Regions from separate parts of the Lysinibacillus sp. JNUCC-52 genome, predicted to be linked through region 4. Evidence: riboswitches for the same ligand, from Rfam matches in the RefSeq annotation. Region 4 holds a riboswitch; each other region holds the start of a gene.
What was found. A riboswitch is a leader RNA that binds a small molecule or an ion and turns the genes downstream of it on or off. The one in region 4 is predicted to bind S-adenosylmethionine.
Positions count from the first base shown of each region.

Region 1 (7,940 bases), 670 kb from region 4:
GTATACGCATTATCAAATTGCTACATGGCTGCACCCATTGCATTATTGTCTCGATTCAAACATCTTTATTTCAGCCATTTCGATTGCCATTTTTTCTGATAAAAATAATATTATCTCCGTACCGAACTTTTTTTACATTCATTGCAACATATATAAAAAGAGGACTACGCTAAGCTTTGTTAGCTAAGAACGGGCTATTTCAACACAAAATAGAATGCCACTACATAAGATACACTAAGATATTAGCTATAGATTGGAGGAATTCTGCTGTATTACAATCCTTATCCGTATTATGTTTATGTACATCAATATCCAAATTGGGGCGTTGCTAATTCGTCTTTCCCTCACCATTTGCCTGGACAGCTTGCGATGCCCACATCTCCAAACCCAAATCAGTACCCGCCTATTAATACATTGAAGTTGAAGACATCTGCCAAACAAATTCAGCCGATTATGCAGCAGGCCCAATTATTAACAGAGAAAATTGAAGGGTCCGATCAGTTTGCCCATGATCTTAAAAATGCCGCACAGCTTTCCAAGCAAGATGAAGTCCAAAAACTCATTTCTTCTGCAGGTGTTACAGCGAAATTCGAAGCGAAATATACGCCAGACAATATTCGAATTGTTTTATCAGAAGGTGGGTGCTGTAGTATCGCAATCATTTTATATTGGTAAGAAAGAAGGCAACTTATTTTTTATAACCATGCACTCCTATAGAACTTGTAAACTATTTATAATTATGCTAAAGTATTTGTTATTACTATTTCTGAAAATTCATATATTTTTCTTATCAAGAGAGATGGAGGGATTGGCCCTATGAAGTCTCAGCAACCAGTCTTAGGCATGGTGCTAATTCCAAATGGTGAAATTCGCCAAAAGATGAGAAGACTGACTTCAGTTACACGAGAGTCCTCTTCTACAAGTAGGGCTCTTTTTTTATTTTAATTAATGGTTAATTTCCTATTAGTTTTTCTAAGAAAAATTATGAACTTTTGAATGTAGTAGGCTTGAGCTTGTCCGCGAAAGCGTTCGCCTGAAGCGTAACGATGGGAATAATCATTCTTTTTTCACTTCGATGTTCGTATTTAATGACGCAATTGATTCACCACTCATAATTAAGAAAGCAGGGAATAAAAATGACAAATGAACTTTTACAAGCATTACAGCTATTAAAAACTAAGCAATGGGTCGACTTAACACATACATTCGGGCCAGACTCTCCTCATTTCTTTATGTTTGAAGATGCAAAATTTGAAACGCTATTTTCTCATAATGACGGCTTTTTTGCACAACAATTTACGTTTCCTGGGCAATATGGAACGCATATTGATCCACCTATTCATTTTGTTGCAAATACGCGCTACTTAGACGAATTAGAATTAAAAGAACTTGTCCTTCCGCTTATTGTTATAGATAAGTCCAAGGAAGCAGAATTGAACAATGACTTGACGTTAAGCGTACAAGATATTTTAGATTTTGAAGCAGAATATGGAGAAATTGAAGCAGGTACATTTGTTGCACTGCGAACTGATTGGAGTAAACGTTGGCCAGATAAGGACTTATTCAATAATAAAGATAAAGACGGTCATAACCATATTCCAGGTTGGGGATTAGAAGCGTTGCAGTTTTTATTTACAGAACGGAAAATCAATGCCATCGGTCATGAAACATTCGATACAGATTCAGCGGCGGATTTCCGTAAAAATGGAACGTTAGATGGCGAATATTTTGTACTAGATCAGGATACATATCAAATTGAACTGATGACAAATTTAGATAAGCTACCAGCCAAAGGGGCAGTCATTTTCAATATTGTGCCAAAGCCTGAAAAAGCTTCTGGATTCCCTGTTCGTTCATTTGCTATTTTGCCTTAAATTTAAATAAAAATGGTCTGCCTCAAATGCCAAATAAACATTTGAAGCAGACCTTTTTTTACTATTTATTTAATAGTATTTCTTTTTTTAAATACAAAGTACACAATCAGCATTAATACGATAAACACCAATATGGCATATAGGCTGTATTGAGACAAATACATGCCAACAAAACGCCATTTATTTCCGAGTACTTTCCCTAAAGTAATAAAGGTGAAAGTCCATATTATTGCACCTGCATACGCATAAACAGCAAACTTTTTATAGGGATAATTATTAATAGCTGCAATATATGCTGTTAGATGACGAACACCAGGTATAAAATAGCCAATTAATAATAGGACAGGCCCTATCTTTTCAAACAGTTTTTTCGTAAACTCAATTTTTTGTGCAGTAATATGAACTTTCGGCCCATATTTTTGTAATAGCGGTAACCCAAATCGACGACCGACAAAGTAGCTGAGGGTGATGCCTCCTGCAGCTCCCACTGCAGCACTTATTAATGCAGGAATATGTTCTAAATTTTCACGATAAACATTATATCCTACATAGGTTAAAAAAATTTCGTCAGGAAGTGGCAGCCCGACAATCCCTCCAACTAGTATAAGAATAATTCCGAAATACCCGTAATGTTCAATAAGAGATTGCACGTGATGCACCATAAATTTACCCCACCTAAAGCCTTAATTTTCCCAATATCTTAGCTTACCATAAGCCTCTTAAAGTCAATTATTTCTATCAATTACTTTTGTATAGGTTTAATTATTATTACATGTATATTAATATTGTACAATCATCATAACTTTATTTTTGATAAATTCAGTTTTTAACAATTACTCTCTTTACCGTATCACCCTATCTCTTTCAGTCTAAATTTCTATTTCACATCACTTTATTTCCCTTACCGCCACCAGTGACGGATATGCTGACTGAAAACTACATACATGTGACAATGGCAACGAGATCATCTACTCCAATTTATTCATACAATCTAATAACATTCCTGTCTATCCAAAATATAAGTAGCGTTGAGCACATACTATGGAAGTAGATGTTAAAAGCTAAAAAGGGTCTCTTAGGGGCCATTACGATAGCAGAAAAATTTTATTTCTAATAATATTTATTACTCTAGATAAGTTGGAGCTTACGCAATGCATAATCAATGCCACCTTCATCCGAATCTAACGTGACATAATCAGCAATATTTTTTAATGCGACACTGCCATTTCCCATCGCAATACCATATCCAACTTGCTTTAACATATCAATATCATTCTCTCCATCTCCAAAAGCAATTGCTTCTTCTCGAGGGATGTTGAAATATTTTAGCACTGCTTCAACAGCGATGGATTTTGATACATCATCTTGTAACACATTCATAATTGTCGGATGCCATCTTTCAAACTTTAAATTAGGAAATTGTGTTATGTACTTTTTCTCCACTTGCTCATTGGCATATAAACACATTAAGTAAACTTGCTCATTTAAAATATTATGATTCGTGGGAGGATAGTCATCTAAAGATAATGTCTCCTTCATTGCCTTTAATGTTGCTTGATGACGAACATTATTCATGAATAGGTGGTCAGTAAAAAATGTCAGACTATCCTGATTATTATCAGCAAACGCTTTTACACTTTGTACGACATCTTGTGCGATGGGCATACTATGGATTATTTGATTACCATGCTGAGTATAAGCCCCATTCGCAGTAATAAACGTATCGATACCTAGTTCTAGTAAACGATGGCACATAGATAGTGGTCTTCCTGTTGCAGCAACTAATCGAATTCCTTTGTTTCTTACTATTTGTAGAGCGTTCTTTGTACTCGATTCAATACAACCATCGCCATAATTGATGAGCGTACCATCCACATCAAAGAAAATAATTTTACAGTCCATTTCAATCTAGCCCCTTTCAATTAAATAAGAAAATATAGAAATTATTGTACTCGAAAATAAAGAAAACAGTAGCTTTCCACTTCCTTAAACTCCTTATCTAAAACCATATTATTGAATAGTAAATTTATCCTATGTGTATTATAATAAAACTACTTAAATTTTTTTATAAAAAAGAGCGTTTTAGGTATGTCAGACTTAATTTAATAAAGTAGATTTAAAACAGTTAACTTTTCCCTATGTACCACCGATAAATACTATTGCTAGTATATTTAAAGCAAACATTCCCTTTACATAAAAAAATATATTTTCTTCTTGGTACTACTTTAATCATGCTGAAGGAGTATACCAAAAAACATAGAATTGCTAAAATAGTAGAAAATCCATTACATATATTGAACGAGTATTCCCCCTATTTAAATAGAACTAAAGAAATGTTAAAAACTCGACACAGAGGAGTTGGTTCATATGGGTTTTAATATTTACTACTACGAAAGTAATGTGGAATGTAAATTTTGCAAAAAACAATATACAACATATAAGGTACGACCAAATCGTTTTAAAATAATCGAAGAACAAACGGATTTTATGCCCGTTTACGAAGGCTTGAATCCACTTCTATATGAAGTTGCTGTATGTCCACATTGTGGATATGCTTACCATAAATCTATGACGAGAACTTATGGACCGTTCTTGCTACTAATTGATGAATTGTATATTAAAGAACTACATAAGCCAATGAATATTTGTCGTGAACGCACTATGGACGATGCGATTGTTAGCTATAAACTAGCCTATCTCGTAGCGAAGGCTTCAATGGAAGAGGCACTTTTAATGGCTAATATCGCACTAAAAATAGCATGGCTGTATCGTTTAAAAAATGAAAGTGAATCTGAAAATCACTACTTATATGCAGCAAGAGATTTTTACAGTAAATCTTTTGCGTCCAATCAAGAAGGCAGTGAACGAATTCAATACTTACATGCCGAATTAAGTCTTCGACTCGGTGATATTGTAAAAGCAAAAAAAGGATTTTCTCGGTTAATCGCGGATCGAAATGTCTCCAATAAATATCGTAAATTAGCTCGTACTCGTTGGGAAAACTATAAATATGACGAACAACCCGATAATGTTCCAGAAAATAAACAAGAAATCATTAAATAATTGAGAAGGGAGAGGAATTGAATGCTGCTGTTCGGAAAGAAAATAGACGCTCGCGAAGAAGATGTTTTTTCAGATTTACACCATTTTTTATTACGAAAAAATAATCGGCACTTAACGAATGATGAAATTGTTGCGTTAACAGGTATTTCATCAGACTTACTTTATAAATGGGTGAAGACAGGCAAGTTAAAAACCTCTATTTTTCCTAATCTTGGTGCACCATGTGAACGATGCGGTAAAATTACACAAGCCAAAATTTGCGTTAATTGTTCCTCATCCATCGTTAACACCTTACAGCAAGAAGAAAAAGATCAAGCGTGGTTTAATAAAATACAACGCAATAATTCAAGAGCTAGCACTTACCATTACAAATAAATCTTTGAACACAAGAAACTACCTATATCGCGTATAGGTAGTTTCCTTTTTTGCAAAGCTACTTTGCCTTTTTGACTATTTCCATCATAATTTTCGTTACATAGTCTTCCTCTCGATTTTTAATAACCGCATCATAAATATATTCCTCATACACGTACTGCCCAAGCTCGTAGCCGTTTTCTTCCATAACCTTAAATAATCTTTCATACGTTTGCCCAAGCGTCGTTGATAACCCGATATGGTAACCAATAATAAAATCGCCTTCAATCGCCTTAAAATAAGGATGCCCTTCTTGTGGTTGGGGCTGTTCCATATATAAGTAACAATAATTATCATAGTTACCAGCTAAAACTTGCTCTCTTTTTGTGATGCCTCCAATTGGATAACCTGTATCAAGTTGCGAGCGATCCAATTCATCGATAAAATCTGAGACCGCCTTTACAAACTGTTCCTCTGTGGAATCTTCAATATTTTTGCTTAAATATAATGTCTCCTCAGGGAAATGCCCAATCGTCATACTGTCAAAATCTATATGCATCGCTTCCTCTGTTGTCTCTATTTTCACCTCAATAATACTTTCAATCATTTCAAGCTCTCGCCTTTTTTTTGCCACAAGCTCCTTTTGCTGACGCATTAAATCTAGAAAATTTTCTGGTGATTTATCTGCCATATACTTTTGAATTTCTTTTAAAGACATACCAAGCGTCTTTAATAATTCAATAACGCTAAAAAAATCATATTGTGCGATGGAATAATAACGATAGTCCTTACTATCTTTCATAATTGGTGATAAAAGACCGATTTGATCATAGTAAATGAGCGTTTGTTTATTAACCTTACAAAGCTTAGCAAATTCACCTGTTGTAAAATATTTTACGTTTTTATTAAGCATTTTAAGTTTCCTTCCTTGACTATATAGTTACTATATACTTTAGATTGTAGCTATTCACAATAAATTTAGAAAGGTTTTGACATTATGTTCACGGAAATACGTGACATCACAGCTTTAAACAAAGAAGAAGTATTAGCTTTACACATCGCTGACAATCAGCAGAACTTTATTGAAAGTACACAGGAGTGCTTAGACGAGGCACATGACGATCGTCGATTTGTTCCAGTTGGTTTGTATAAGGAGGATATCGCGGTAGGCTTCGCAATGTATGGTGTATTTCCACATGAGGATGATACACAACGCGTTTGGCTAGACCGCTATCTAATTGATGAGCGTTATCAGCATAAAGGACTTGGAAAGTACTTTTTACAACAGCTTATCAATTTCTTACAAGCAAAATACAATTGCCAAAAAATATTTTTAAGCGTCTATGACAACAATAAAGTAGCCATTCAGCTCTATAAAAAGTTTGGATTTGTCTTTAACGGCGAATTAGATGAAAAGGGCGAAAAGGTGATGGTAAGAGAGGTACTTGCTCATGACGACAATTAATCCAATTGAAACAAGACCGTTAAAGCCATTGTTTTTATCCTACTTATTCCCAGCGATGATTGGGATGCTACTCATGTCTGTAAACATTTTAGTTGATGGTATATTTGTCAGTCACGGAGTTGGCCCGACCGCTCTTGCAGGCGTCAATATTGCCGTGCCGATTTTCTCCATTTTATTATCAATTTCCCTATGGATTGGTATGGGTGGTGCCACTTTGTACTCCATTTCACTTGGGGAGGGCAATAAAAAACGAGCACATCAGCTTTTTACACTAGCGTTTACATCAATGCTTGCAGTAGTTTTAACTTTAGTGCTAGTACTTTTATTTAACTTAAAAGAAATTGCCTATATTTTTGGGGCAAGTGATGTTACTTATCCTTATGTACAAGAATACTTACATGTAATTTTAATATTTGGTGTCTTTTACACAATCGAAAACTTACTAAGTATTTTTATTCGCAATGATGGAAATCCAAAGCTCGCAATGATGGGTTTAATTACTACATCCATTTTAAATATAATATTAAACTACGTATTTATTTTCGTGCTCCATTACGGTGTAAAAGGTTGCGCCTTAGCGACAGCAATCTCTACAATCATCGGCATGTCGGTGCTATGTCTCCATTTCTTCCGAAAGCAATCTGAATTAAAATTTGTATCTACGTTTTTCAACTTATCCGATTTGAAGAAAATATTTGCCATCGGTTTACCAAGCTTTATCGTAGAGGCTTCTATGGCGATTATCGTGATTTTATATAATGTATCGTTTTTGCACTACCTTGGTGCAAACGGTGTAACAGCATATGCAATGGTTAACTATATTCATACAGTATTATTAACCGTATTCCTAGGTATCGGTATGGCTCTACAACCTCTTGTCAGCTACCACCATGGTGCCAGATTAACAAAGCGATTAACTGCACTTTTGAAAATTGGTTTAGCAACCGCTCTTATACTCGGATTAAGCATTGCCATTATTGCTATGCTATTCCCTTCCCAATTAATAGCCCTATTCGGCGATAGTACGTTTGAAATTCGCCATATAGCAACCCAAGGTTTTGTTCAATTTGCAATTGGCTATGTTTTCTTAGGCTTAAATATGGTACTTGCAGAGTTTTTCCAATCTATTGAAAAGATTCGTCTTGCAACAACTATTATGTTACTACGCAGTATTATTTTATTTA
Region 1 covers NZ_CP065546.1:3,038,336-3,046,275, reverse strand. Annotated here, with positions in the region: gene JNUCC52_RS15065 (YuzC family spore coat inner layer protein) at 370-675, shown strand; SAM riboswitch class I at 785-886, shown strand; gene JNUCC52_RS15060 (cyclase family protein) at 1,137-1,874, shown strand; gene JNUCC52_RS15055 (DedA family protein) at 1,940-2,536, opposite strand; gene JNUCC52_RS15050 (Cof-type HAD-IIB family hydrolase) at 3,003-3,776, opposite strand; gene JNUCC52_RS15045 (DUF2225 domain-containing protein) at 4,242-4,937, shown strand; gene JNUCC52_RS15040 (hypothetical protein) at 4,959-5,312, shown strand; gene JNUCC52_RS15035 (MerR family transcriptional regulator) at 5,371-6,204, opposite strand; gene JNUCC52_RS15030 (GNAT family N-acetyltransferase) at 6,289-6,756, shown strand; gene JNUCC52_RS15025 (MATE family efflux transporter) at 6,743-7,940, shown strand, end outside.
Region 1: another riboswitch for S-adenosylmethionine. It lies ahead of JNUCC52_RS15060 (cyclase family protein); the one in region 4 lies ahead of JNUCC52_RS18285 (methionine ABC transporter ATP-binding protein).

Region 2 (7,940 bases), 1.4 Mb from region 4:
TTGGTACGATCGCCATCGGGACAATTATGTTTGGCATGCATCTAATTGGTGTGCTAGCGCGTCCAGTAATGCCAGGTATTGAGATTGGCGATAAAGTGATGCCATTATTAACGTTAAAAGTTTTACCGCCATATTTAGCGGGTATTGTTTTAGCAGCACCGATGGCAGCCACGATGTCTACGGTTAATGCACTACTGATGTTAGTTAGTTCAACCGTTGTGAAAGATATTTATTTAAACTATGTGAAGCCAACTGCCAACGACGGGGAGATTAAGCGGGCAAGCTTTATTGTCACTACCGTAATTGGTTTAGCGGTCGTTGTATTTGCGTTAAATCCACCAGATTTACTTGTTTGGCTTAATTTATTTGCATTTGGTGGCCTAGAAGCTGTCTTTATTTGGTCAGTCGTCCTAGGATTATATTGGAAAAAGGCCAACAAATATGGCGCAATTGCTTCCATGATTACGGGCATGACGTTATACATTGTGATTGATCGCTTTTATCCGTCAATCTTTGGTATGCATACAGTGACAATCCCGATAGTAGCTTCATTTATTATCTTTGTTGTTGTAAGCTTACTAACAGCTGACAAATTTAAAGATGAAAAAATATTTATCTAAATACCAAAAACCCACGAGAGATACCTCTCTCGTGGGTTTTTTTATATGAATAACGCTAAAAAAGAAAACCGTTAGCAAGTGGTTGCTAACGGCGTTTATCTTAATAAAATACTTTTTCAAGATTATATTTTGCACGGAAAGTGTTAATAGCATATGTTTCGTAAATTTCACGTTCCATTGGATCATCAATTTCATACACTTCAATTTTGAAAATTTCATCACGATATTTTTTCATTGGTGATACGTTATCTTCAAAATGCTTTTTAATGCGTTGACGAATTTTGCGCGCTTTTCCTACAAATAATAGCTCATTTTTTTCGTTGTAGAATAAGAATATGCCACCTTTTTCGCGAGTGATTTTATGGAAATCAATAAAACCATGGAATGGTGTGATTTCTACATCACCTGGTTTTAATACTTGCTCACGTTGACGAATTACTAAGTCTGGTTTTGGGAGTTCAATTTTAATCAAAATATTTCACGTTCCTCTCTGTTACTAAAGGTATATGTTAACATAATACCTCCATGATTACCATTACGTTTTCTTCTACAAAAATCAATTTACAATGCATGAATGTTTATCGGGTTACAATTGTCATTGGTTTGTCATTTACGAAGGCTAATTGATGAAAAAAATGATATTTAACCAGTAGATACGTAACTCACAAAAGAAATAGATACTTTAATGATAGTGTTCATCAAAAAATAAACTTCCATTCATTTAAATACTAAATATTCTATGTATTATTGAAATTCTTAATTGTTCATGATACAATTCTTTTTAATTAAATAATCTTATCAAGAGAAGCTGAGGGATTTGGCCCTATGACGCTTCAGCAACCTCTAACAATGTTAGAAAGGTGCTAATTCCACCAAAGGATGTTTCCTTTGAGAGATAAGAGTGAACGTGATAATTATCCTTCTCATTCTTGCTCTAATGGAATGAGGGGGATTTTTTAATTTTTAAATAGATAGAGAGAAAAAATTAAAGAAAAGGGGAATACAGCATGCCTATTAATATTCCGAAAAACTTACCAGCTGGAGAACATTTACGTGGGGAAAAAATATTCGTTATGGAAGAAGACCGCGCTAAAACGCAACAAATTCGTCCTTTAAATATTTTAATTTTTAATTTAATGCCAGAAAAAGAAAAAACAGAGCTACAATTACTGCGATTGCTCGGTAATACACCATTACAAGTGAATATTACATTTTTAAATACAGCAACACATGAGTCTAAAAACGTGAGTAAATCACATTTACAGCTATTTTACTCGACATTTAAAGAAATTCGCCATCGCCGCTTTGACGGTATGATTATTACGGGTGCGCCTGTTGAAAAAATGGCATTTGAAGAAGTGAATTATTGGGAAGAAATTTCAGAAATAATGGATTGGTCTGTGAAAAATGTTACGTCCGTAATGCATATATGTTGGGGGGCACAAGCTGCACTATATCACCATTACGGTATCGGTAAATTTGAGCTACCAGAAAAATGTTCTGGCGTCTATTCACATGTAATTACCGATTTAACGGTCGATTTAGTGCGCGGCTTTAGTGACTTATTTACAGCACCACATTCACGCTATACATCGGTTTCCATTGATGAAGTACGTAAGCACCCAGATTTACGCTTACTGTCCTATTCAGAAGATGCTGGCGTCTTTATCGTGCAGTCAAAGGATAATAAGAACATAATGATTACAGGTCACTTAGAATACGACGCGACAACATTAGCTGATGAATATTACCGTGATGTTGAAAAAGGAATTGATATTGCGATTCCTGTTAACTATTTCCCGAATAATAATCCTTCTAATGAGCCGATCAATACATGGCGAGCACATACGCATTTACTATTTTCAAATTGGCTTAACTATTATGTTTATCAGGAAACACCGTACGAATGGGATTTTGTTGATGAGATTGAATACCATATTTAATATGGGACAATTAACATACCGTTTTACAGTTAGAAAAACCACATTTCTCATTAAAAGTGAGAAATGTGGTTTTTGTTGTTAACTTATTGAGATTCGGACGAGTTTGGTTTGGTCGCATCTTGCTGCGCTTTCGATTCTTGTTGTTCTTTTGGAGTTTGCTGCACTTTTGATTCTTGTTGTTCTTTTGAATTTTGCTTGTCTTTTGATTGTTGTTCTTGAGATTCTTGCTGATTACTAGAAGAGCTTTGACTGTCTTCTTTCTTTTTTATTTTGCGAACTTTTGCGACTGTTAGTAACAACAATGGAAGTAAAACAGTTAATAATCCTGAATACAACGGCCAAATATTCTCATTATAATTATTAGAATGGACGATATTCGGGTGAGCAATTTGAGCCAGTGCAACCATACATAATCCAAGTGGTAAAATGAGTGGGCGAGGATCTTTTATTTTAAATATTTGTCCTATGCCAAGTACCGTTGCGTAAAAATAAATAAATGTCCGAATGTAAATGGATATAATCCACATAACAGCCATGATAATTTCCACTCGTTGGAAAAAATTACCTATCGAAATCCTTTGAGCTAGCGCATAGCTTGGAAATGTCTTAATTGATGTATTAGTTGAGCCAAGAACGAGTGTTGAAAGGGTAATAATAAGAATTAAGACAATTCCGCCTAGTAGTGTGCCGATATAATATCCTTTTTGAGCTGCTTTATGTACATTGACTCCAGAAGGGAAAAACATAAGCAACACAGCAAGTGGGAAAGAAAAAACACTCGTAAAGTTTAGCGTACCGACGATTAATGGTTTTGTGTCTGTTTCATAGACTGGCATAATATTTTCTATATTGATTTGAGGGGAAATACAAATAATAAAAATAATAAAAATTAACATAAATATTGGAAATAGTATTTCCACAGAACGTGCAAAAACTTCAATCCCTAAATACGACGCGAAAACGATAATAATCGTAAATAAAACTGCAAAGGTCAGAGTAGGTGTTTCGGGCATCACTTCCGTTTGCATAAAAATTCCGATGAAATATAATAATTCGCCTGCTGAAAAAAAGGTTAAAGACATAAAACAAAGCGATGTCAAAGTACCGATGAATTTGCCAAAAATTTTTCCATTTGCTTCAATAAACGTAAGGTTTGGAGTTTGATTTCCTAATGATACAAAGAGCTTTATTAATAAAATGCTTAATAGTACACCAATAGCCGCTCCAATCCACGCATCCTGGCTGAGTTTTTCTGTAATACTTGCTGGCACAATTAATATAGCTGTTCCAATTGAATAGAGAAGGGTAATGACTGTAAATTGTCTTGCGCTAATGAGTTGTTTATCCATCGTACACTACCCTTTCTTTTCATTTTTTATTGAAAAAGTGTAAGTAACAATTTTCTAAGGGGCGTTAAAATAAATGTAATGAAATCTAAAGGGCTGGGAATGTTCTTTTTTAATCCAATGGCAATATTTAATGCCGCTCCTATGCTTAATATAATAGAAAAGACGATAATTGTTTTTTTTTCGCCTTTTTTCTTTAAATTAGGAATGACACTGTAAGCAATGGCCAAAGAAAATACTACGAAAACAATCGTTATAAACATCGCTAGCTACTCCTTTGAATTGTGCAATAATGAATTTTGGATTGTTCCTAATCCTTGTGTAGCCACATTGACTTCGATATTGACAGCTACCTCGGGATATATTGTAGACCATTCTTTTTTTGTTTTCTCCCATTTTTTAGGATCTTTCCGATGGAGTGCTTCCCCAAAGCCTAATATATCGAGTTTATAATTTTTTTGAATCGTATCTAGTGTTTTTTTCGTTTGTTCTTTTATACGTTCTTCGGTCTTTTTATTAATATAATGAATGCTTTTGTCTTTAGTTAAATTAATGGGACAATTTACTTCGCCAATATTTTGTGTAATATCAATTTTTATTGTTATTTTTGGAATGCCATTTTTAAAAGTTCCCTTAATATTAGATGTCGATTTTGTAATTTCGGTCGACAACTCTCCACCATCAGGGCAAGAAAGAACTTCTACCGTACTTTCAATTTTGTTATTTAAAAAATTATAGTAAATACTTTCCTCTTCGGATAAAATCCCTATCAATTTATCTTCTTTAAAAACAGCTATACCAATATATTTTAAAATAACGGGCGTTGTAATTCTTTCTACATTTGTTTGATCTATTCCTAATTTTGTATCTCCTTCTATTTCAACAACCGATAAAACAGCACTTTTTTCTTTGCTACTAAGGGTATTTAGTAGTTCGTCTGTATTAACAGATAATGTGGAACCCCAAGATTTTTCGGATACCTTAATTGAATTTAACAATTTATTGGCAGGCATTTTTTCAATCGGGGTTAAGACGTTGAGCACTTCTTTTGCTGTTGAATCATGCGTTATGATAACATCAAAATCATTTCGAAATTCATGATCTCTTGCGATAAAGTCTAGTGGTTCGTTTATTCCTTCCTCAGCTAATTTTTCTCCGATAACTACCATTTGTAAATGAGCAAAATAAGGTCTCCGTGGTGTTAAAGTCGTCATTCTTCGAATTGCTTCAAATACACTTTTTCCCTTCGAATTATAAGTGACTACAGGTGATCGTCCGCTAGAAGGTTGCTTTGAAGAAATTTCACTAGTATCAACAACTTGGATAGAAATTTCATATTCATCATCTATTTTATCTACACCAAGTGCAACGACAATTGCTAATTCGTTTAACTCTCGCTTACTCCAGCAACCACTTAATAATAAAGTGAGGATGAACAATAACAAAATCATCTTAATTTTTGACATGACGTATTCCTCATTTACACATTATTGTTAATTTCTTTTTTTTCCTTCGTGATATCGTTGTTCTCTAACTTTATTTTTTTGACTGAACAGCCTCGGTCTTGTGAGTAAATCTCTACGTGGGAACAAGATCATTGCATCTTTTTGATCTTTCATAATTAGTGGCCCAAAAGGACTCATATACGGAACGCCAAATGAACGTAAACTACATAAGTGAAGAATAATCATCATAATGCCAAACATAACGCCAAATAAACCAAACATCGCGGCTAAAATCATCAATGGGAAACGTAGAACACGAATCGTATTTGATAAGCCATAGGAAGGAAAAAGAAAGCTACAAATGGCTGTTAATGCAACAATAATGACCATTACAGCTGATACTATGCCCGCTTCCACGGCTGCTTGACCAATTACTAATGTCCCTACAATGGAAACTGCTGGACCAATCGTTCTAGGCATTCGAAGACCTGCTTCACGCAAAATTTCAAATGCAATCTCCATAATTAGTGCTTCTACTACAGCGGGAAAGGGCACACCTTCTCGCTGTGAAGCGATACTAATAAGCATTGCCGTTGGAAGCATTTCTTGATGAAAGGTAGTAATAGCTACATATAGGGAAGGCATTACTAATGCAAGACAAATACCAAAAAAACGTAAAAGTCGAATTAATGAACTAATAATCCAATTTTGGTAATAATCTTCTGCAGCCTGTAAAAAAGATGTGAATATTACTGGAACGGTTAGTACAAGGGGGGTTCCATCCACTAATATTGCTATTTTACCTTCTAACAACTCTGCTGCAACGACATCTGGGCGCTCAGTATTATAAATCATTGGAAATAAAGAGAATTTAGAGTCTTGAATAAAATCCTCTAAATAGCCGGTTTCTAATACGCCATCAATGACAATATTATCTAAACGATCTAACACCTCTTGGACAATTTTGTCATTGGCAATGCCATTTATATACATAACAGCTACGTCTGTTTGCGTTACCTCTCCAATAATTCGAGATTTTATCCAAAGGTCAGGACTTTTAATCTTTCGACGGATGAGTGCTGTATTTGTACGCAAGGTTTCAGTAAAAGACTCTCTTGGCCCTCTAATTACGGACTCTGTTTGTGGCTCAGTGACAGCTCTATCTTTTGCGCTTTTGGTGTCTGTCGCAATCGCAACCGATTGGCCCTCTAATAGAATGACTGTTTCACCATTTAGGATGGAGGCAAAAAATGCGGTGAAATCTAAAATATCCTTTGCACCGCCTACCGCTAAGCATTGCTTTTTTATATAGTCGTTTATGTTGGTTACTTTATTCTTAAATCCATTGTCAATTTCAAGCATCAAATCTTCTAATATAAAGTCTGTAATCACATTTTTATCGGATATGCCATCAATGTTAATTAACGCGATTGATTGATTATTTAATTTGTCTAGTGTAATTTCACGAATAATTACATCGTTGCTATTACCAAGAGCTTCTTTAATCGTAAAAATATTTTCTGAAAGAGAAGTGTGCAGTAAATTCGTTGAAGGATTTTGCTGTTGGGAGGTATTGTTGTTTTCTGAAACGGGCATTATGATTCCTCCTCATAGATTGACTAGTTAGAGGATGGTCAATTTTACGAAGAGCTAAACCAATTCGTACAAACTAAAGATTCTACACAAAATGAAAAACAGTAATTCCTTTCCGTTAAATGAAAGGAATCACTGTTCTATTTTAAATAGTCGTATTTTAATTCGTAAAGTTGTTTGTCAACGTCAATGTGTAAGTTATAATCGTTAAAAAACCATAAATCTTTCTCATCGATATAGTAGGTTACACCATCAATTACTGTTTGAACACCTATTTCAAGAGGTTCTTCGCGAGTCATCCCAAGAGAAAATCCTTCATGGAATGGGCTTGAACCACCATATCTTGCATAAAAGCGAATGGTATCGCCTGTTACGACTTCCATTTCATTTTTAAACCATTGAAGAGCTTCATCTGTCAGTGCGATATTCATGTGCGAACTCCTTTCAAGTTAAAGCCATTTTACTTTTGGTTCAGTACCATTTTTAATGCGCGTAATATTAGCTCGGTGACGATAAACAATAAAGATAAATAAAAATGCTACTAATATCACCAATGCAAAATCGCCTGTCACAAAATAATAAATAATCGAATAAATTAAAGCTACAAGTGCTGCAATCATCGATGTTAGGCTAACAATTTTCGTAAGCTTTAACGTTACGATAAATGCAATGAATAGTAAAATGAATAGTGGCCAAGAATAGCCTAGTAGGACGCCAGCTGATGTGGCAACAGCTTTTCCGCCACGGAAACTTGCAAAAATAGGGAACATATGACCAATAACTGCAACAAGACCTAAAATCAATCCATGGATTGTGACATCAGAGAAGATTGGTAGTGTCACTAATAACACAGCAGCAGTTCCCTTTAAAATATCCATGATTGTTACAACTAAACCTGCTTTTTTTCCTAATATACGGAAAGTATTGGTAGCTCCCAAATTGCCACTACCATGCTCGCGAATATCTGTTTTGTAAAATATTTTGCCAATCCAT
Region 2 covers NZ_CP065546.1:450,933-458,872, reverse strand. Annotated here, with positions in the region: gene panF (sodium/pantothenate symporter) at 1-620, shown strand, start outside; gene JNUCC52_RS02450 (nucleotide excision repair endonuclease) at 721-1,092, opposite strand; SAM riboswitch class I at 1,413-1,522, shown strand; gene metA (homoserine O-acetyltransferase MetA) at 1,628-2,563, shown strand; gene JNUCC52_RS02440 (GerAB/ArcD/ProY family transporter) at 2,647-3,912, opposite strand; gene JNUCC52_RS02435 (hypothetical protein) at 3,939-4,172, opposite strand; gene JNUCC52_RS02430 (Ger(x)C family spore germination protein) at 4,179-5,375, opposite strand; gene JNUCC52_RS02425 (spore germination protein) at 5,403-6,950, opposite strand; gene JNUCC52_RS02420 (HesB/YadR/YfhF family protein) at 7,088-7,378, opposite strand; gene plsY (glycerol-3-phosphate 1-O-acyltransferase PlsY) at 7,397-7,940, opposite strand, start outside.
Region 2: another riboswitch for S-adenosylmethionine. It lies ahead of metA (homoserine O-acetyltransferase MetA); the one in region 4 lies ahead of JNUCC52_RS18285 (methionine ABC transporter ATP-binding protein).

Region 3 (7,940 bases), 1.3 Mb from region 4:
GATATGCATAAATACCGAAATAAACGAGACCGATAATACCTGCCACGAATCCTGCAATCGTTACATACTTCTCTATTTTATTTTTCCATTTTATAGCCAACGCCCCATACCACCTTTAAATAACGTGGATTTTTCGGATCCGCTTCAATTTTTTCTCGTATTTTTCGAATGTGGACAGCTACAATATTTTCTGCATTATAAGCTTCCTCATTCCAAACACGTTCATAAATTTCTCGAATCGAAAAAACACGTCCTGCATTTTTCATTAGTAATTCAGTAATTTTATATTCAATTGGTGTTAAACGAACAGGTTCGCCTTCCAATACTACTTCCTTAGCATCTTCATCGAGCACTAAGCCATCAATTTCTACCTTTGTCGCGCCGTCATTGTACGTCCCAAGTTGTACATAACGACGCAATTGTGATTTCACTCGCGCCAATAGCTCTAATGGATGAAATGGTTTCGTAACATAATCATCTGCTCCAACGGATAAGCCATGAATCTTGTCACCATCTTCAGCTTTCGCACTCAGCATAATTATTGGAATGTTGCGCTCTGCTCTAATTTTAAACGTCGCCGTAATACCATCCATATTGGGCATCATAATATCTAAAATAATTAAATGTACTTCATTATTTTCTAGCTTTTCGAGTGCTTCTACACCATCAGCCGCCTTAATAACATGATAACCTTCATTTTTTAAGTAAATTTCAATACCATCACGAATATCTTGATCATCGTCTGTTACAAGAACTGTTAGCTTCGTCATGATATACACCTCGCTCTCAATTAATAGTCTACATGTAAAATCTTAAAAACCAACAAGGATAAAAATGAAGAATTTCTTAAGCTTTTACCATTTTCCATACATACTATTTTTTTCTCCCTGCAAATGTAAGAACCACAATGCCTCCAAGTAGCATTACAACACCAAGCCATGATGTTACACTTAAATGTTCACCGACTAGCACTACTCCTAACATTGCCGCAGTTAAAGGCTCTGCTAGTGACAAAGTTACAGCAGATGAAGAGCTAATTTTTTGTAAACCACTTAAAAACAATAAATACGCTATGCTTGTACACATAACGCCCATAAAAAGCATTGTCCATAAGTTTTGAAAATCCGCTAGCCAGCTAAATCCACTGCCAATTGAAAACGGAAGTAATAGAAGTGCACAGATTGAAAATGTCATAGCCACTGCAGGTAATGCGTCCTGCTGTGCCATTAATTTTTTACTCATATTTGTATAAACAGCAAAGGATACTCCTGCACAAATAGCTAGCCCTACACCACCCATATGAATTGTTCCATCTCCATTATTGATGAACAATAGAATACACCCTGTAATTGTCATAACCGTTGCGATGCCCCAAACTTTTGTTGGGCGCGTTTTCCATAATATCCACTCTAATATGCCAGAAAACATAGGGGCACTACCAATTGTTACGACCGTTCCAATTGCTACGCCTGTTAGACGGATAGATGTGAAAAAAAGACCTTGGAATAATGCAATACTTGCTGCCGCCAATATTGTCCATTTCCACGACCATGTTCGAAAAGTAATTTTACGTAATAACACTACTACAACTAATAATAATCCTCCACCAATTGCTGAGCGAATAGTTGCTACGGCAAATGACGATACACCATTATCTAAAAAAGTTTGTGCTGTCCCTGTCATTCCCCATAATATAGCTGCTAGAAGTACAAAAAAATATGGATAGACCATTGCTGATTCCCTCCTAACCTAAAACACTATCACTACCTACTATACATATTTATCCAAAATCAAACAATTACCAATTTACTTCCTCGATGAACAATCCATCATTATGTTTTCTATAAAAGAGGAGGTATAATAATAACATTAGAAGGAGCGACCGATTATGTATAAAACTATTGAAGAAACAGCGTTGGATCTTGGTATGCCTGAGGAACAAATACTACGACTTGTTTACGAAGGGCGTATCCGTTCCATTTATGATGGGGATCAAATATTGATTAATAGTGGCCAATTTAGTACCTATTTTGAACAGTTAGAACGGATAAAAGAAGAAATAGAAATTTGGCGGAACACACCTATTCCTGAAGATATTGATGTGAAGGACGAAGACTAAACATTAAAAGTGTCAGGCACTCAAACAATTTTGAATTGTTTGAGTGCCTGACACCTACTCAACTAAATGCTCACGACAAATCCAGCACGTTTACCAATAATCTCAGCATAGTCCTCAACCATTACACTTGCCGTTGGATACATTCCTGCACCTGGACCAACTAATGTTAATGTACCAATATAATTTGTTTCAAGTGCAACCGCATTATTTACGTCATCAACTGGATAAAGTGGATGCTCTTTATCTACTAATTGTGGACCAACCTTTGCTACCACTTTACCATTTGTAAGTTTCTCCACTTCCGCTACGTGGCGATAACGTAATCCCTTTTCACAAGCATCCTTTACTTGTTGTGCTGTGATGCAATCAATACCAATTACTTCGACATCCGCCCAATCGGGTTGTTCACCAAAGGCTAATGCACTTAAAATCATTAACTTTTTAAAAGCATCTTGACCAGATACATCATTATATGGGTCAGCTTCTGCGTAGCCTAAGTTTTGCGCCTCTTTTAAAGCTTGCTCAAAGGACCAGCCTTGTGCGCGCATTTTTGTTAAAATATAATTTGATGTTCCATTCAAAACACCTTGAATACGGCTCACATCATTTACAAGCAAAATATTTTTCATCGTTTTAATAACAGGTACACCGCCTGCCGTTGTTGCTTCAAAGCCCACGAATACACCATTTGACTTTGCAAGCTCTTGTAACTCTAAGCCACGTTTTGCAAACATCACTTTGTTTGCTGTAATTACATGACACTTATGTTCAACAGCACGCTTTAAATAACTAAACGCTGGTTCTTCATTAACAATTGCTTCAAATACAACTTGCATGCCAGGCTCCGCTAAAACCTCATCCATACTTGTTGTTAATAAATGAGCAGTACCTGGAACACGTTCACGACTCGTATCTGTTACTAATATTTTGGCTACTTCCAATTCAATGCCTAATTTCCGTTTTAGTTCTTCACGCTTTTCATTCAATATATGATAGATACCTTGACCTACTGTTCCAAATCCTAAAATCGCTGCCTTTATAGTTGCCATACCTGTTATTCCCTCCAACGTACATTTCTCCAGTTTTATATATATATATAAAGTCTGTGCCTACAAGCACATATTCAAATAATTCAAAATTTAACTTAAAGAAAATTGTAACGCAAATAAATACATTGCACAAGAAAAATCTTTCTAGGAAGGACAATTGTTTTCCCTAGGCGTGCAAAAGAAATCGGTTTCATTGCCTTTATTATACGTTTTTTTATTAAAACTATAATTTTTGAACAAATCTTGACGATAAAATGAAATGTCTTTCTTCTATTATATATGTACGAAGATACCCTTTATAGAATAAGCTATTTTTGAAAAGTAGTAATTAATTCGACAAGTAAACTGCACAATAAAAAACTCATTCCCTATAGCAGTAGAGAATGAGCTAAAAAATATAAGGGAAAGTTAACTTGCTTGTAAGAATAATCGATAACGATATTGAGCTAAAGCTAATCGCACTAGCGTTACTTCTTCTTGTGTAAAGTTCGGTATTGCATATGTGCGTTCAATTAATTGAAACGATCCGTATTTTAAATAATATTCTGTCGCTGGTAGTGCGATATGGCTTGTACCGTAACCTTCATACTCTTCAAAAACTTCTTTGACTATATAGCCCTTTTCTTTAGCATATACAATTTCTTCAAAAGCACTATGTCCAAAAGTTTGTTGCCATTTTGTTTCAACTGTCGAAAGTATGTTTTGAATGGATTTGTTGTTCACAAAATGATGACTTTCATTTAATTCATAAATAATATAAGCTGTTACATTTTGTGCACGATAAACATTTCCCATTTTCAACACTCCTTATCGATCAGTTTTTTAAGTGAGAGTAGCTACTGGCTATGTAGCTACCCTCTATATATATATTCAAAAGTGGGGGAGCACTTATGAAAACAAATTGATTGTTCTACCGCCTAAAAATTTACGGCATTTAGAATTACGTAACATCGACACTTTTAATTTTTGTTCTAGGTTGGTAGCCATTCGAACATGTAACTTAATCCCTAGTATATAGCATGGTTTTAATTAAGTCAATAATACTTATAAAAATACTAGGTATTAAATATAGGAAATTTCAGAAAACTTACCGAATGAGGTAACGATTGATGTAGCAACGTTATACGCATTACCAAATGAGGCATTTCGAATGAGAAAATACGTTAACGCTACGACAGGAATCTAGTTTTATTAATTTAAGTTATGCTTCTACTTTTTGTGTAGCTGCTGTTACTTGTGCAATTGCTTGCTCTAGGTCTGCAATAATATCCTCAACTGCCTCTAAACCGATTGATAAGCGAATGAGCGACTCGGATACGCCAGTTTGGATTAATTCCTCAGCAGATAGTTGCTGATGTGTTGTTGATGCTGGATGAATAATTAATGATTTTGCATCTCCAACGTTTGCTACGTGTGAGAATAATTTTACGCTGTCTATTAGCTGACGCCCTGCTTCTCGTCCACCTTTTATGCCAAATGTAAGCACTGAACCGAAGCCATTTTTCAAGTATTTTTTTGCTAAATCATGCGAAGCAAAATCCTCAAATCCATTATAATTCACATATTCCACAGATGGGTGGTTACGTAAATATTCAGCGACTGCTAATGCATTTTCATTATGTTTAGGAATACGCAAATGAAGCGTTTCTAAACCTTGTAGTAAGTTAAAGGCAGCATCAGCACTTAATGTTGGACCAAAATCTCGTAGTAATTGCACGCGCAGTTTTGTGGCAAATGCAGCCGCTGCTGTATCAATACCATATCTTAATCCATGATAAGAAGTGTCTGGCTCTGTAAATCTAGGGAATCTTCCTTGTGTCCAATCAAATTTCCCCGCATCTACAACTACGCCACCTAAAGTTGTTCCATGTCCACCAATCCATTTTGTCGCGGAGTGAACAACGATATCTGCACCAAAGTCAATTGGCGTTGCGCCGTATGGTGAGGCAAATGTGCTATCGATAATTAAAGGCAGTCCATTTTCATGCGCAATATTTGCTACTGCTTCTACATCTAAAACCTTTAAGCTTGGATTGCCGTAAATTTCAGCGAACACCGCTTTTGTGTTTTCATTGATCGCAGATCGGAAGTTCTCAGGATTTGTTTCATCTACGAAAATTGTTTTAATACCGTAGTTTGGTAGTGTATTTGCTAATAAGTTATATGTTCCTCCGTATAAAGAGCTTGCTGCTACAATTTCATCCCCTGCTCCTGCAAGATTTAAAATTGAAAATGCGATAGCTGCTGCACCTGATGAAAGTGCTACTGCTGCTGTCCCGCCTTCCAATAATGCGACGCGTTTTTCAAAAACATCTACAGTTGGGTTTGTAATACGTGTGTAAATATTGCCCGCTTCTTCTAATGCAAAAAGACGTTGCGCATGAGCAGTGTCTTTAAATACGAAAGCTGTTGAACGATACACTGGTACAGTTCGGGAGCCTGTTACTGGGTCAGGCTCTTGACCACCGTGTAATAGTAATGTTTCTGGTTTGAAATTCGACATATTTTCTTCCTCCTTAATGGTTTTACGATGGTACCGGAGATGAGGAGGATTTATGTGTAGAAAACAAAAACCCTCTTCAGTTAAGAAGAGGGTTGCGGTTGCAAGTTTTCCTCCCCTTATCTGCCAGATCCAAGTAAGAATCTGTAGGAATTAGCACCTTAGCAAGTTCGTCACTCACTGGTTGCCGGGCATCGTAGGGCCTATTCCCTCCGCCGCTCTTGATAAGAGTATGTGATTCAATTTCCATCGTTGTTACACAGTATAAACATAGACTTTTTTTCTGTCAACAGTAAAATTTATTTTTTTCTGAAACTTCTGTCTGCTAATTTACGTAATAAGAGCACATACACTATATAAAGAATATAAAATGAAAGGAGCATTTTTTATGGAAAAAGCCATGGTATTTTTTATTATTATAATAATTGGTTATTTCATTGGCTGTATTCACGGCTCTAAAGTGGCACAATTTCTATCAGGTGTAGATTTAAAAAAGACTGGTCATGGCAATGCTGGTGCTTCAAATGCAACGCTGTCTCTTGGCTGGAAATACGGCATATTAGTGGCCCTAATTGATATTGGTAAAGGCGTTGGTGCTATTCTCTGTGCTATTTACTACTTATCTTCTAATGCATCACAATTCACTGAAGTACAAATGTGGCTCTTAATCTATACAATGGCTGCTAGTGTTATTTTAGGGCATAACTTCCCTTTCCATATGGGCTTCAAAGGTGGCAAAGGAACTGCCTCCATTATCGGAATTTTACTTGCCGTCGATTGGAAAATTGCATTATGTGCACTTATCTTATTTGTGATTTTATCTTTAGCAACAAACTATTTAATTGTCGGTGTGTTAGAATTTTATATTGTATTTTGTACAGCTACCTATTTATGGATACCTGGCCTCGGCCCAACGATCATTTCTATTCTCCTTTTATGCATAGCGTTCATCTTGCATATCGAAAATATTAAAAGACTATTCAACGGAACGGAACCGAAAGTAACATCTGCCTTTAAAAAAGCCGCATAAAGCAAGTGATTGAGCCTAAGCGATAACTGCTACAGTTAGCACAAAACACAGGCGTAACTGGCGGTGAAACAGCGAGGTAGCGGCTTACGATCTCGTAGGAAAACAATCGCATAGCAAAAAAGTGTTAGATTGATGGCAGTCAATCTAACACTTTTTTTAAATATATTATTTAGCAAATGATGGGTCTAGCATTGTACCATTCTTTGCTAAATTCACATGCCAAGAAAGTGCTTTTTCTAAATCATGCGGTGTATGGTGACCACCTGTTGCTTCATTAGCGTCATTAAAGTACGCCCATAATTGCTCTTTATAATCAGGATGCGCACAGTTTTCAATGATTAGGCCAACACGCTCTTTAGGTGCTAAACCTCTTAAGTCTGCAACTCCTTGCTCTGTTACAATAATATCTACATCATGTTCTGTATGATCTACATGTGAAACCATAGGAACGATACTAGAAATTTTCCCGCCTTTTGCATACGATTTTGTTACGAAAATACCTAATCGTGCATTACGAGCAAAATCACCAGAGCCTCCAATACCATTCATCATCTTTGTACCAGAAACATGAGTCGAATTCACATTACCGTAAATATCCAATTCAAGCGCTGTATTTACAGATATTAAGCCGAGTCGACGAATAATTTCTGGGTGATTAGAAATTTCCTGTGGTCGTAATACTAATTTATCTGCATATTTTTCAAAATTCCCGTAAACCTGGTTTCCTACTTTCTCAGATAGGGTAATAGAAGTAGCAGATGCAAAGCTTACTTTTCCAGCATCCATTAATTCAAATACTGCATCCTGTAGCACTTCCGAATAAACTTCTAAATTTTCAAACTCGGAATCTTTGAAACCTAACAAGACAGCATTCGCCACCGAACCTACACCTGATTGTAGTGGACGTAAACTTGTCGTTAAACGACCTACTTTTATTTCTTCTCTTAAGAAATTCAATAGATGATTTGCCATAATATCTGTTTCTTCATCAGCAGGAACAATCATTGATGGCGCATCTAAAATATCTGAAATAACAATACCTTTAACTTTATCTAAATTTAGTGGAATCCCTATTGTACCAAGACGATCTGACACATTTAGCATTGGAATTGGATCACGTTTACCTTGTGGTCCTGGAACAAAAATATCATGCACACCTTCTAATGCATCCAGCTGTGCTATGTTTAGCTCGATGATAATTTGATCTGCTTCTTGTACGAAAATCGGAGAGTTACCAACTGA
Region 3 covers NZ_CP065546.1:2,401,950-2,409,889, forward strand. Annotated here, with positions in the region: gene JNUCC52_RS11860 (hypothetical protein) at 1-100, opposite strand, end outside; gene JNUCC52_RS11865 (response regulator transcription factor) at 78-770, opposite strand; gene JNUCC52_RS11870 (DMT family transporter) at 874-1,731, opposite strand; gene JNUCC52_RS11875 (MerR family transcriptional regulator) at 1,889-2,119, shown strand; gene JNUCC52_RS11880 (homoserine dehydrogenase) at 2,182-3,168, opposite strand; gene JNUCC52_RS11885 (hypothetical protein) at 3,577-3,963, opposite strand; gene JNUCC52_RS11890 (O-acetylhomoserine aminocarboxypropyltransferase/cysteine synthase family protein) at 4,370-5,671, opposite strand; SAM riboswitch class I at 5,785-5,899, opposite strand; gene JNUCC52_RS11895 (glycerol-3-phosphate acyltransferase) at 6,057-6,698, shown strand; gene scpC (succinyl-CoA:acetate CoA-transferase ScpC) at 6,864-7,940, opposite strand, start outside.
Region 3: another riboswitch for S-adenosylmethionine. It lies ahead of JNUCC52_RS11890 (O-acetylhomoserine aminocarboxypropyltransferase/cysteine synthase family protein); the one in region 4 lies ahead of JNUCC52_RS18285 (methionine ABC transporter ATP-binding protein).

Region 4 (7,940 bases):
TAATTCCAGGTGGCGGCGGTAATAAAGCGCTTTACCAAAAGTTCTTGAAAGGTTTACCGAATGGCGTTGAGGTAGACTATCAAAATATTGCTAATAAAGTATTCGAAACAATTGCGATGGCGAAAGTTTCAACTTCAGGTGAGGAAGCGCGCGATAATAACTTCCTTGATTTTGCAGATGGTATTTCAGTCAATGCAGATCACCAGATTTACGATGCAAAACAGGCTGCTTTGGCACTTTATGATGCAGGTTATCAACCACCAGTGCCAACAAAGGTTCCTGTTGTCGGTGCATCGGGTTACGGTACGTTACTAATCGGTGCTCAAGGAATGTTTGAATCAGGTTTCATCAGTGAACATGATTTAAAAATTGCTAAAAAGTTAGCATATGTAATTGCAGGTGGAAAAGTTCCATATGGCACATTAGTAGATGAGCAATACCTATTAAATTTAGAGCGTGAGGCATTCCTAAGCTTAGTTGCAGACCCGCTATCTCAACAAAGAATGCAACACATGTTATTAAAAGGGAAACCACTTCGTAACTAACTACTAACTAGACTAAAATGTTTGCACATGAAACAAAGGGGGATTTAGACGATGCGTGAAGCCGTTATTGTAGCAGGAGCACGAACTCCTATTGGAAAAGCGAAAAAAGGTTCATTAGCAACAGTAAGACCAGATGATTTTGGGGCAGCAGTTGTCAAAGAAACATTAAAAAGAGCAGGCTATGAAGGTCCTGTCGATGACTTAATTTTAGGTTGTGCAATGCCAGAAGCGGAACAAGGGATGAATGTAGCCCGTAGTATCGGAGCACTAGCAGGGCTACCTGATACTACACCTGCGCTGACAATTAATCGATTTTGTTCATCGGGTTTACAGGCAATCGCATATGCTGCTGAACGTATTATGCTTGGTCATTCAAAGGCGATTCTTGCTGGTGGTGTTGAATCAATGAGTATGGTACCAATGGTGGGCAATACACCGCGCTTAAATCCAACATTAGCTGAAACTGCACCACAATATTATATGGGGATGGGGCATACAGCAGAGGAAGTAGCACGTCAGTATAATGTGAGTCGAGAAGATCAAGATGCATTTGCTGTACGCTCGCATTTGCTAGCAGAGAAAGCAATTAAAGAAGGTAAATTCAATGATGAAATTGTGCCGATTGAAGTGGAACAACATTATGTGGATAACAATAATAAACTACAAGTGAAGAAATTTACCTTTAGTGTCGATGAGGGTGTTCGTCCAGGCACATCCGTTGAAGGCTTAGCAAAGCTTCGTCCTGCATTCCATGTAAAAGGTAGTGTTACAGCAGGTAACGCTTCTCAAACTTCAGATGGTGCTGCGGCAGTTCTTGTAATGGATCGTGAGGAAGCAGAAAAGCAAGGAATGACACCGATGGCAAAGTTTTTAGGATTTGCGGTTGGCGGAGTACCTCCAGAAGTAATGGGAATCGGTCCAATCGTAGCTGTTCCAAAAGCGCTTGAAATTGCAGGTTTATCTATTCAGGATATTGATTTGTGGGAAATTAACGAAGCATTTGCCTCACAGTCATTACAGGTTGTTCGTCATTTAGGTATCGACCAAGAGAAAGTGAACGTTAATGGTGGAGCAATTGCTTTAGGGCATCCACTTGGCGCAACAGGCGCAATTTTAACTTTGAAATTAATTCATGAACTGAAACGTCAGGGCAAAAAATATGGTGTTGTAACAATGTGTATCGGCGGTGGTATGGGCGCTGCTGGAGTATTTGAGATTTTATAAGTTATGTGAAATTGTTTGAGAATTGCGAATTGTATGAGTGCCTGGCACCTAAAAATAAGGAGGAATTTAACATGACAGAAAAAACAACAGATATCATTAAAGGCGGCGGATTTATCATTGAGGACGTGGCACTAGATCGCGTATTTACACCAGAAGATTTTACAGATGAGCATAAAATGATTGCCAAAACAACTGAAGAGTATGTTGCGAATGAAGTATTACCTGTAGTAGAAAACTTAGAGCATCATGAGTTTGAGCATTCAGTGCGTTTACTAAAAAGCGCTGGCGAACTTGGTTTACTAGCGGCGGATGTACCTGAAGAATATCAAGGTCTTGGCTTAGATAAAGTATCTTCTGCGTTAATCGCAGAAAAAATGTCTGTAGCTGGTGGCTTCTCGATTACACATGGTGCACATGTAGGGATTGGTTCACTACCGATTGTGCTATTTGGTAACGACGAACAGAAGCAAAAGTATTTACCGAAGCTAGCTTCTGGTGAATTGATCGCGGCTTATGCGTTAACAGAGCCAGGTTCGGGATCAGATGCTTTAGGTGCCAAAACGACTGCCAAGCTAAATGCTGCAGGTACTCATTATGTATTAAACGGTGAAAAACAATGGATTACTAACGCAGGTTTTGCTGATGTGTTTGTTGTGTACGCCAAAATTGATGGCGATAAATTCTCAGCATTTATCGTTGAACGTGCCTACAACGGTGTTTCTGTTGGGCCAGAAGAAAAGAAAATGGGTATCAAATCTTCTTCAACTCGTACATTAGTGCTTGAGGATGCTGAAGTACCTGTTGAAAATCTACTTGGTGAAGTAGGTCGTGGACACGTAATTGCATTTAACATTTTAAATATTGGTCGTTATAAATTAGGTGTGGGAACAATCGGTGGCTCAAAACGTGCTTTAGAGTTGGCAATTCAATATACAAACCAACGTCAACAATTCAAAACGAAGCTTTCTGATTTCAACTTAACGAAAGAAAAACTATCGACAATGGCGTCTCAATTATATGCTTCAGAGTCATTAAATTATCGTACGGTTGGTTTATTTGAAGATCGTTTAAGCCAGTTAAGCCCTGAAGAACAAAAGCAAGGAAAAGTTATTGCAAATGCAATTGCTGAATATGCCATTGAGTGTTCAATTGCTAAAGTGTTTGGTTCAGAAACATTGGACTATATCGCAGATGAAGCGGTGCAATTACATGGTGGCTATGGCTTTATGGCTGAATATGAAGTAGAGCGAATTTATCGCGATTCAAGAATTAACCGTATTTTCGAAGGTACAAATGAAATTAACCGCATGATTGTACCAGGTACATTTATGAAAAAAGCATTAAAAGGTGAATTACCATTATTGCAGGTCGCTCAAAACTTGCAACAAGAACTTCTTATGCTAATGCCTGAAGAAGTAGGCACAGAGCCGCTAGCACAAGAAAAATATCTTGTGAAAAACGCGAAGAAAATTGCTGTATTAGCAGCAGGTATGGCAGCACAGCGCTATGGAGCGAAACTTGACCAAGAGCAAGAAGTATTAGTGAACATTGCCAATATCGCTAACCAATTATTCGCTATGGAGTCTACTGTGTTACGTACAGAAAAGGCGATTGCGCGTGAAGGTGCAGAAAAGTCTCATCAAAAATTACTTTATACACAAATTTTCTGCCAAGAAGCATTTGCAGAAATTGAGAAAGAAGCAAAGGATACAATTCTTGCTTCAGCAGATGGGGACGCTGCACGTATGACATTGTCAGCTTTACGTAAACTAACTCGTAACAACCCTTATAACCTTATTGCTAAAAAACGTGAAGCTTCTGTTAAACTAATCGAAGCAGAAAAATTCATCGTATAATATAATCTTTAACCTAGCTCTTTACTAACGGTAGGAAAAATCAAAGTTTCGAAAAAAGACAACAAGTAAATCAACTTGTTGTCTTTTTTATTGAAAGGGAGGGTGTCAGGCACACAAACAATTAATGCCAAAGTGCCAGGCATGCAAACAATTCTCACTTTGCCAATTAAAACTATCTAAGTAAAAATCCACGAAGACTCCTGCGGGAACGCACGTAATGTAAGACGCAACAGACGGCGCGCTAGCGACGGTTGCGGCTTACATCGTGCCCGCGGAAAGCGAAGTGGAATTTTACGAAATAGGAGCAGACAGAATGCCAGTTGCCCACACTAAAGTGACAGGCACGCAAACAATTTAAGCCAAAGTGACAGGCACGCAAACAATTATGAAATTAACCAATAAATGTTTCTTTTTGGCTCATACTAGTTATGATGGTATACTACAGGAAATGATAGCAGAGGAGCCTATAAATATGATTCAACTTATCCATTATCCTAAATGTACAACTTGTAAAAAAGCACAGAAGTGGTTAAACGACAATGGCGTTTCATACGAAGAGGTACACATTGTTGAACAAGCACCTACGAAAGAGCAAATTAAAAGTTATTGGCAGGCTAGCGGGCAGCCATTAAAGAAATTTTTCAACACATCTGGCATGAAATATCGCGAACTTGGGTTGAAGGATAAACTGGCGGAAATGTCGGAAGATGAACAGCTCACACTACTTGCTTCTGATGGTATGTTAATTAAGCGACCAATCGTTACTGATGGAAAAAAAGTAACGTTAGGATTTAAAGAATCAGATTTTGAACAAGCGTGGAAATAACAGCTTTAATCCTTGTTTTTATGAAAGAAGTATGGCACACTGAAAGTGAATATATTACATATTTATGGAGGGGTTTTTGGCATGAGCACACCTAAAGACTTACGTTACTCTGAAGAACACGAATGGGTAAAATTAGAAGATGGTAAAGTACGTATCGGTATTTCGCATTTTGCACAATCTGAATTAGGAGACATCGTTTTCGTTGAGCTTCCACAAGTTGGCGACGAAATTAAAACTGATGATCCATTTGGCAGCGTAGAATCAGTAAAAACTGTTTCTGAATTATACGCACCGATTTCAGGTACTGTAGTGGAAGTAAATGCAGATCTAGAAGATAGCCCAGAATTCGTAAACGAATCACCATATGAAAAAGCATGGATGATCGTTGTAGAGCCTGCTGATGCTTCAGAGCTTGAAAACCTTATGACTGCAGAACAATACGAAGAAATGATTGCAGAATAATCAAGCCTATAATAGAAAAACGTCGGAGTACATACCGGCGTTTTTTATTATATAACACAGGTATGCAATTGTTTTTTGAGCTGTACAAAGCGTGACTCTTCAAGTAAATGAAAGTCCAAGTAACTCACATAAAATGTTATCCAAATTGCAAAGTGACATATAGAAAATATTGTTAACGTGTAGATCTATGCATAGTGTGGAATCCTATAATTGCAATAAATTGTTGTCGTAGATAACTGCTAAATGGGGGTGGCGTGATGTTCGAAGGGAAATGTTTAATTGTGGAAGGCCGTTCGGATAAGCTTCAAATAGAACCTATTTTGAGTGAAGATGTTACAATACTTTGTACAAATGGTACAATTGGTGTGCATCAATTAGAAGAATTACTCGACCCATATGAGGGCTATGAGCTCTATACATTTTTTGATGCAGATGCATCTGGAGATAAATTACGAGCATTGATGGACAGACATTATCCTGAAGCAGAGCATTTGCGAACGATGCCTACTTATAAAGAAGTAGAAACTACACCGAGGAAAGTGCTTGCAATGATTTTATTGCGTGCGCATTTTTCCATCCATAATGAATATATTTTGTAAGGTTGGTTGAAAAATGGAAGAATGGTCAAAAGAGCAGTGGGAAACAGCAGTAAAATCTGGTGAAAAAACTGCCTTTTATTTATATACACCGATGTGCGGAACGTGTGCAGTTGCATCTAAAATGATGGATATCATAGAACAATTATTGCCACAGTTAAAATTAGGCAAGGCAAATATTAATTTTTTAGAGCAAATAGCTTATGATTTTCAAATCGAAAGTGTACCGTGTTTACTCGTTAGTGATGGTGGATCAGTTAGAGAAAAGGTTTATGCATTTCAATCCGTACCTTTTTTATACGAATTGTTAAAAAAACCAATTGACTGAACTTTGCTAGCATGGTAAAGTAACAACTATATTAAAAACTATTAAATATATCGAACTCTTATAAAGAGCGGCGGAGGGAAGTGCCCTATGAAGCCCGGCAACCATCACAAATGTGAAAAGGTGCCAAATCACTCAAAGATTTTTCTTTGAAAGATGAGAGAACGGTTTAGCGTATAAAGTACGTGACCCCTTCTACTTGTCTGTGAGTGAAGGGGTTTTCTATATGAGAAAAGGAGTTTCGCTATGATACAGCTTCAAAATATTACGAAGAAATACAAAACCGCAAATGGCGAATTAACTGCTGTTAAAGATGTTAATCTTACAATTAACAAAGGTGAAATTTTTGGCATTATTGGCTATAGTGGCGCTGGTAAAAGTACGATGATTCGTTTATTAAACGGTTTAGAAAAGCCGACAACTGGTTCGGTGAAGGTGAATAACCAAGAATTTTCATCTATTAAGGGTCAAAAGTTGCGTGATGCTAGACAAAAGGTAAGTATGATTTTCCAACATTTTAACTTACTTTGGTCAAGAACAGTTGCAGAAAACATTGCATTTCCACTTGAAATTGCAGGTGTAGCTAAAAGTGAGCGAGACGCACGTGTGAAAGAACTTATTGCACTTGTTGGTTTAGAAGGTCGTGACAAATCGTTTCCATCACAACTGTCAGGTGGTCAAAAGCAACGTGTTGGCATAGCACGAGCACTTGCCAATAATCCTGAAGTGCTGTTATGTGATGAAGCTACATCAGCACTGGATCCAGAAACAACGGATGCAATTCTTGATTTGCTTGTCGATATAAACGAACGATTAGGCTTAACAATCGTATTAATTACTCATGAAATGCATGTTATTCGCAAAATCTGTCATCGTGTAGCGGTAATGGAAGCTGGAGAAATTGTTGAACGTGGTGAAGTACTACAAGTGTTCCAAGCACCACAAGCAGCGATCACTAAAAAATTCGTATCACAAATTACCGATACGAAGGAAACGCAGGAGACAGTTGCACAGCTTAGAATGAACTATCCAACAGGACACCTTGTTAAGCTTGTATTTGTTGGTGAAAAAACAGAGCAGCCAGTTATATCACATTTAGTAAAACAGTTTGATGTAGAAGTTAGCATTGTCCATGGTAATATCTCGCAAACGAAAAATGGTGCATACGGTACTCTTATTGTACAAATTGATGGTACAGAGACAAATGTAGCAGCTGCATTAAATTATTTAAATACAGTTGAAGTACAAACGGAGGTGATTGCAAATGCTAACTAGTCTCTTTCCGAATGTCGACTGGGAAAAAATGTGGACAGCCACATATGAAACACTTTATATGACCACTCTATCTACAGTCGTAACATTTATACTTGGTTTAGCCATTGGCATAATCCTCTTTTTAACGAGTCCAAACCAGTTATGGGCCAATAAAATTGTTAACTTTTTAACAGGATCGGTCGTTAATATATTCCGTTCGATACCATTTATCGTGTTAATTATTTTACTTATTCCATTTACGAAGTTTTTACTTGGGACAATCCGAGGAGCAAATGCAGCCCTACCAGCACTTATTATTGGTGCTGCCCCATTCTATGCACGAATGGTACTAATTGCATTACGTGAAATTGATAAAGGTGTTGTTGAAGCAGCACGCTCGATGGGGGCTAAAACGTCCACGATTATATGGAAGGTTCTAATTCCAGAATCATTACCAGCACTTATTTCTGGGATTACTGTAACGGCTGTAGCACTTGTTGGATATACGGCAATGGCTGGTATTATTGGTGCTGGCGGTCTAGGAAACTTAGCCTTTTTAGATGGCTTCCAACGTAATCGCCAAGATGTGACATTAATGGCAACTATTTTGATCTTAGTAGTCGTATTTATCATTCAATGGATTGGCGATATGATTACAACGAAAACAGACAAACGTTAAAAAGGTTAAACCGGTATTTACCGCTAACATATTGTTTGAACAAATAAAGGGAGTGTATACAAATGAAGAAGTTATTAGCAGGATTATTTTTATCAGTACTTGTATTGGCTTTAGCAGCATGTGGTGCTGGTAACAAAGACGAAGCAGGATCAACAACTGGAGATGACAGTGCA
Region 4 covers NZ_CP065546.1:3,708,955-3,716,894, forward strand. Annotated here, with positions in the region: gene JNUCC52_RS18250 (3-hydroxyacyl-CoA dehydrogenase/enoyl-CoA hydratase family protein) at 1-545, shown strand, start outside; gene JNUCC52_RS18255 (acetyl-CoA C-acetyltransferase) at 597-1,769, shown strand; gene JNUCC52_RS18260 (acyl-CoA dehydrogenase FadE) at 1,841-3,625, shown strand; gene JNUCC52_RS18265 (arsenate reductase family protein) at 4,098-4,451, shown strand; gene gcvH (glycine cleavage system protein GcvH) at 4,533-4,913, shown strand; gene JNUCC52_RS18275 (toprim domain-containing protein) at 5,171-5,512, shown strand; gene JNUCC52_RS18280 (thioredoxin family protein) at 5,526-5,837, shown strand; SAM riboswitch class I at 5,893-5,997, shown strand; gene JNUCC52_RS18285 (methionine ABC transporter ATP-binding protein) at 6,081-7,109, shown strand; gene JNUCC52_RS18290 (methionine ABC transporter permease) at 7,099-7,767, shown strand; gene JNUCC52_RS18295 (MetQ/NlpA family ABC transporter substrate-binding protein) at 7,830-7,940, shown strand, end outside.